One region of the uncultured Spongiibacter sp. genome, then DNA from elsewhere that is predicted to be linked to it. Evidence: predicted binding sites of a transcription regulator. Region 1 holds the regulator's gene; the other holds the start of a gene.
The links. The regulator LexA, encoded in region 1, represses DNA repair genes until DNA is damaged. The targets are predictions, from matches to a motif close to ACTGTNTNTANANACAGT.

Region 1 (3,410 bases):
CCAATATTTTCTACCGTGCCCTCTATCTCTTTATCTGGCGAGCGCACCCAGTCGCCCACAGAGAATGGACGGTCTAAATACACCATCAGGCCACCAAAAAAATTCGCCAACAAATCCTTTGCGGCAAAGCCTACCGCTATCCCGCCAATGCCGCCGAAGGCCAGTACACCAGAAATGCTGTAGCCAAGGTTCTGAAGAATCATCAACACCACAACAATGATGACCGCGCTTCGCACCAGTTTGCCCAGCGCCATCACCGTTGTTTGGTCGATCGGCTCGTCGCTATCGCTGTATTCTCTGGAGAGCAGGCCCGCTTCGATTTCGTGAACCAGCTTCACGAGAAACCAACCCAAAATCGCCATCACCGCAACGGCTCTGAACGGTTGCAGCGCGGTAAAAATGTCGGCGTCAGTGCTACCGGCGATAATCTCTAATACGTGACTGGCGCCGACCACCCATATCAACAATACCAGCGGACGACGCGCAGCGAGCAAAACGGCGTCATCCCACAGGTTATGCGTGCGTTTAAAACGCTCGCCCAGAACATTCAGCAAGCGGCCTGCCAGTAAGTTCGCCGTCAGAACAATAAGAACAACGATGAACACTTCCGTGAGCCAAGGGTAGCTAGAAAACTCTATACCTTTAATCCAATCCATCGACATCAAACGCTGCCCTCTACTTATACAGATTGCTTGTTAACCCCGAGCCACTTATTCATTAGCGTGCTAAAAAACGGGGTGAAAAAAAGAAAATCAGTTTAACTTAGCCGGGCATCTTACTGAAAGTGCGAAGATTTAAACTTGAAGCCCATAACAACGACACAAAGCCACACCCGGGCTCTCGGATAAATCCCTACTGGACAGCCCGATGGGACATGATAGCTTGGAGATACGTACTTTAGGAGGTGAACGCTATGGCATCATTAAATGCGTTGATAGGCTGCTGGTACAAAGACCTGGAAACCGGTCAGCAGTTCGAAGTTGTGGCTACAGATGAAGGCCTGGACACAATAGAAGTGCAATTAATTGACGGAGAAATCTGCGAGTACGATTTGGACAGTTGGAGGCAGCTAAAGCTCACCGGTATTGAAGAGCCAGAGGACTGGCGAAATGCGTTCGAGCTCAGCGATGACGACTACCGCCATTGGGATGATGGCATCATGCCGGAGCAGATCGGCAACCCGCTACACGAAATCGAGAGCGATGTTGTCAACGGCATCCTCGATGAATTCTAGCCACTGAAACACTGAATTTTCCGCGCTCCCCCTCCTGCCTGCCTTCGGGTGGGCTTCTTTTTATCTACCCTCCCACTTTCAGCCAACATCAAAATTACCGATCGCGGCTTGCACAGAACAAAATACTGTATATACTCACAGTTACTGTATAGATAAACAGATGCCAGAACATGGAAAAATTAACCGCCAGACAAGCGCAAGTACTCGAGCTGATAAAGAGCCATATCGACGATACCGGCTACCCACCGACCCGTGCAGACATTGCCAGAGAACTCGGGTTTCGCTCACCTAACGCTGCCGAAGAGCACCTCAAGGCTCTGGCCAGAAAAGGCGCGATCGAAATTATACCCGGCGCCTCAAGAGGTATTCGCCTTCCCGAAGACCTCGGCATTCCCATTGTTGGCCAGGTTGCTGCAGGTAGCCCCATCCTGGCTCAGGAGCACATTGAAGACCATTGCGCGATTTCGCCAAACCTGTTTTCTCCCTCGGCCGACTACTTCCTTCGCGTGCGCGGCGACAGCATGATCAATGCCGGAATATTTGAAGATGATCTATTGGCTGTACACCGCTGCCAGGTGGCTCAGAACGGACAAATCATCGTCGCGCGAATTGGTGATGAGGTCACTGTAAAGCGCTTGCAACACCAAAAGAACAAACACCAATTGCTATTAATCGCCGAAAACCCCGACTACGCCCCCATTGAAGTTGACCTGCGAGAACAGGACTTCGCCATTGAGGGCTTGAGTGTGGGTGTACTGAGACGCGGGAGTTAAGCATGGCACTGATCGAGCAAACATCATTGTTCTCAAACGCTCAGCAGCACAACACTGCTACGCGCATTACCGATATCATGTTGAGCAGCCAGGCGCACCTGTCACGCACGCTGCTGGCCGCCATGCTAATGCAGCTAAGCGGACAAACTGAGGAGCGTTGGTTGTGCTGGGTTGCAGACAGACCTCTCAAACCATTACTCGATGCCTGCGGCAAAGATCGCGGCCAGCGAATATTACAGGTTGTGTCGAACGGCGGCAGCCTCTGCAATATTGCGGCACGAGCGCTGGAGCGCGGGAAAAGTCACACCGTGGCGGTTTTGACGAACACTCCCCTCAGCACAGAACAACGCTGCGCTCTAGAGCGAGCAGCGCTGGCTGGCGACGCCGAGTGCCTGGTGATACAGCTTCAAAATTAACAGCCAAGAGGGACCCAGCAGCCACGATACATAAGGGGTAAAGAGGTGCTCTATGCCCTAGTGGAGGGTCTTTGATGGGGGGTGAATATCGTCCTGATCGTCGTCTTGTGCTTCAGCGGCGTCGTCACTAAGCTCTTCGCTCACAACCTGCGCAGCTTCTAGACCAGCCTGCACCATTGCACGGGCGATCTCTAAACATGAGCCTGGAATTTGCTCTCTGGCCTCACTTGAGAACCGGATCATCACCAATGGCTTTTCGTCGCCTTCGGAACGCTGAAGCACGATATCGCCATTTGCCAATTCAACCAATTCTAAATAAGCCAGCACAGAGTTTCCCTTGTTTGTTATCACCACGCGTTGACGCGTTTGCTAAGTGTAACAAACCCAGCGACCAGTAGGCCAATCTGTCAGTAGACCGACCTATCAATACTCCAAGAGTGTGCTTCGGTGTCTCGCGATCAGCTCGCTGAGGAACTGCAAGCAGCCCTTAGCAAGCTCAATATCGTCCTGATCAGAAACCGTAACGGTGCTTAGCAGCGACGGGTTGTACTGTTTTGCATCACCGGGCTGGCGCACAAAACGGTAGTCCAGCATCCACTTCAACTGATCATCGTGTATTTCGCGATCAGCCAACTCTGCAATTTCCGGAGGGTGCGCGGCCTTCGTCAATACTTGAGCATTCATACGCCCAGTGGGTAAAGTCTGGCTATATAGCGGTTGCTGGATGAGTAAGTCGGCCAAATGGCACTCGTAGGCCAGCCGTAGCTGCCACAACGCAGACTCAACACAAGCTCGCTGATAATGCCCGCTCCACTGTGGCTCGGCGTCCCCTTCACTGTCAGCGAGATACTGCTTAGCGAAGTGTAAATGGAGGTTGCACTGCCCCCGGTAACTCTCTGACATACGCCCTACTTCGCTTTCTTCACTGGCGATTTTTTAGCCGCTTTTTTCTGCTTTACATGCGCCACCCATTTACCGCCTTCATAA
Region 2 (3,410 bases), on a different contig from region 1:
GTTGAAGCGGCAGAGGCGTCGGCAACAGCAAACTGGGTCTGAGCGCTTCACTGCTTGCCTCGTGGTCACGGTGTTCGCAGTTATAGTCGCTTACGGGGCACGCAACGCCTTGTTGTTCCGGTAACACTCGGTCGTCTATCTTCAACTGCTGAAGCGCGTTGTCACCTAGGCGCAGCTGCAAGCTATTGATTAGGCGAAGTTGGGCGTCACCCTGCTCGGTGGCTTCTCTATGCTCGTCAAAAAGTTGCTGTTTGGTGGCTTCCAGGCTGACAAACTCTCTGCATTCCAAAGTAATGCCTTCTACAGCGCCAGCTAAGGTAAACCCTTCCAGCTGCAGAGCAATGAGTTCGAGAAGGTTTTTGCGATGAAAGTGGCGGTGATTAACCGGCGTTTTCCAGTGCTGGCGTTCGCCGCTTAGATAGTGGAAGGTCCAGTGCAGGTCACGGTTTAAGCACTGGCGCAGACGTAAATAGACCTCTAGCTCTTTGAGCATGGCAGACATCGGAAAGCGCAGCTGGTCACTCTGAAATAAGCCGCCATCAAACTGACGTTCACTGACAAAAACGTCAGCGGGTTGGTAGCGCTGTCTTGGGTCCTGCTTGCGCCCAGTTAGGCGGGCGACAAAGTCGGCCATAACCGGGTCGAAGCTGCTCAACAGTTGCTTGCGCGGCAGGTTAAGAACATCCCCTAGTCGCCTCAGGCCCATATTGTGCAGCGCTTCTAATTGGGCGCTTGGCAGCGGGAGCTGGCGGCAGGGTAGTGACGCCAGTGCGCGTTTTAGTGCATCGCGTTTGAGCTCGCCCTCGGCATTTACTAGATGAGCGGGGCGAATGCCTTGCAAGCTTAAGAGTTCTGCTGCCAAAGGGGTATTGCCCAGGCCAATATTTAACTGTAAGCCGCGTTTTCGATAGGCTGAAAGCAGGGCGCGATACAAACGCTGCAAGTTGCCAAATAGCTTGAGCGAGCGGCTCACCTCCAATAAGAGTGCGTTGGGCGGCGATAGACTGATGTCGTCGCTGAAGCGATAGGCCCAAAGAGCCAGGCGCTGCCAGTGGGCCTGTTCGCACTCGCTCTGCTGCGGTTGGCAGTAGAGCGAGGGGCAAAGCGCTAAAGCAGTGGTTAACGACATTCCCTCGGTAACGCCCGCGAGCCTGCTAGCGGCGTTCACCAGTGACACCTGTTGCTGTGCAATCAGGGCGCAGGGCTCGCTCAGCGGTGCACCGGGCAAGGCCTCCAAACCCAGTAGTGGGAACCGTAGGCACACATACAGCATGGATTATGACCGTATTACTGGGTGGCTAGAGGATGCTGACGGACGTCCAGCGACATGGAGATTGACCGCAAGGCGCCGCCGCGGGTTGGTGTTTGTTGGCCACTCATTAACAGGGCGCTGGGCTTCAGTTAGCTGTTTATTTCGCGGCAGTGTGAGTTGCTGACCGGCATGACCACCGTATTGTTTAAGAATGACCAACTTAATGTCTCGAGGCCCCCCTTCGACCTGTACGCGCAGCGGGGCAGGCGAGGCTTGTGGTTGGCAGCGGCTTGGGCGGAAGTGAAGGTGCCAGCAGTGACCTTCACGTGCTGCCAAATGTAATCGCCGTAGCTGCTTGTCATTCGGCGAACAATTTGCCGACCAGCTGAGTAGCGCGCAAAAGACCCCGCTGCGCAAGGCCTCTTCGGCGGCCCAAAGCTGGTGTTGACGATGGGCATGAATCAGCCACTGCTGTCGTGCAGCCAGGCCGTGCTGAGCAAGCCCAGGAGCAAAGGGGAGATAAGGCGGGTTTAACCAGGCAATGGGGCGGTCGCGATTGAGCTGGCTCAGCGTAGGCATGACCAATTCCAGCTCGCCGACCCCAGGGGTATCACACAAAAATTCACTGCTGCCGCTGCTCGGCCAGCCGCCTTGGTGTAAGGCTCGGTCTAGGGGAGCAAAGCCCGTCGCGTTACTCTGGCCGCCTACTGTGTGGCGGCGACGTTGTTTGGCTGGCCACAGCTGCTGTCGGTTGATAAGTTGTTCAAGTGTTTTACTAGGCATTGGACATGGCGCGAATCTATATGCTGTATGCATATACAGTATATCAACTGGCTGGAAAGTCAATAAACCCAACGCGTCGTTCTATGACAAATCAGGAGCTGGTATGCAATGCCCCCTAGAGTCACTCATCCACGATTACCGCCTAGCCCTGGCTGAAAGTGATACGGCGGCACGTTATTGCAGTGTGGCGACGGTAGATGGTCAGCAGGCGAGCACAAGAACGGTGGTACTGCGTGATATCACCACTTTAGGGCCAATGATTTTTATCAACGATAGCTCGCCAAAGTGGCCGGTGCTGATGGCAGGTGGCAGCGAGGTATTGCTGTTCTGGCCTTCGCAAATGCGCCAATACCGCCTGCGCGGTACATGGCAGGTGCTGGGTGAGGACGAGATGCTTGAGCATTGGCAGAATAAACCCGATGCGGCAAAACTGTTGGATCACCTGTACCAGCGCCTCCCGCAAAGCTCGACGCTAACCTCAGCTGCGCAGCTGCGAGAGGAGCTCGATGGCTTGCGACAACGCTTTGCTGGCACCGATATCCCCTTTGTCGGTAACGCGCGGGGAGTGGTTCTGGCAGTGGACTATCTGGAGTCCTGGTGCGCAGCAGCGGATGGTGTACATCAGCGCCGCCTGTATCGGCGGCTCAATGGCGACTGGCTCAGCGAGCCTTTGGTTCCTTAGGGACTGGCTATTCCACGTACGCTGGTTGTGGCAATAGGCCGCTGGCATAGGCCATTACATGGAAGAGAAAATTCTGCTCATTTGTGCCCGATAGCAGCGCTGCACCGGGGCCAATGGCGTAGACAGCAACATCCTCGCCGCCGTGGGTTTCACTACTGAGAGGAACGAGAGCGTCCTGTTGAAACCCTCTGTCCTGGGTGTCAACGCCGTGCAGATCGCGGCGACTGCCAGCCGCCGTCTGCTCTTGGGCGCTGAAATACTCAGAGCCGGGGCCGTTGGCATAAGCCAGGGTTGTGTAGGGCAGGCCATCTGCCGCGGTGCTTGGAGTATTGCTGCCCACGCTGACTACCTTACCCAGTATCGGGTTGCCCCGCCGAGGATAGCCTGCAATCGTGAAAACATGGCTGTGATCCGCTGTGACGACAATGAGGGTGTCCTCGGGGCTGGTTTGCTCTACGGCAAGTGCCACCGCCTCAGATAAAGCAATGGTGTCATGCAAGGCCTTACTGGCATTGCCAGCGTGGTGGCCGTGGTCGATGCGTCCCGCTTCAACCATAAGGAAAAAGCCCTGTTCATTTTTGCTGAGTAACGCGAGGGCCGCTTCGGTCATTTCCCTTAGCGATGGCTCGTTGTCAGGTTCGTCGCGGCGTTCTAGCTCATACTGCATGTGTGAGCCACTGAAAAGCGCGAACA

Region 2: imuA (translesion DNA synthesis-associated protein ImuA) is a predicted target of LexA. The motif match lies at 2,058-2,075, and genes of this name have one in related genera.

The regions. Positions count from the first base shown of each region.
Region 1 covers NZ_CAXGPO010000054.1:2,589-5,998, reverse strand. Annotated here, with positions in the region: gene ABNS66_RS15360 (mechanosensitive ion channel family protein) at 1-662, opposite strand, end outside; gene ABNS66_RS15355 (DUF6763 family protein) at 914-1,234, shown strand; gene lexA (transcriptional repressor LexA) at 1,405-2,007, shown strand; gene ABNS66_RS15345 (hypothetical protein) at 2,010-2,423, shown strand; gene ABNS66_RS15340 (hypothetical protein) at 2,481-2,750, opposite strand; gene ABNS66_RS15335 (DUF6586 family protein) at 2,847-3,326, opposite strand; partial or broken gene topA (type I DNA topoisomerase) at 3,332-3,410, opposite strand, start outside.
Region 2 covers NZ_CAXGPO010000049.1:9,490-12,899, reverse strand. Annotated here, with positions in the region: gene ABNS66_RS15030 (DNA polymerase Y family protein) at 1-1,273, opposite strand, end outside; gene imuA (translesion DNA synthesis-associated protein ImuA) at 1,277-2,035, opposite strand; gene ABNS66_RS15020 (hypothetical protein) at 2,139-2,717, shown strand; gene ABNS66_RS15015 (alkaline phosphatase) at 2,725-3,410, opposite strand, start outside.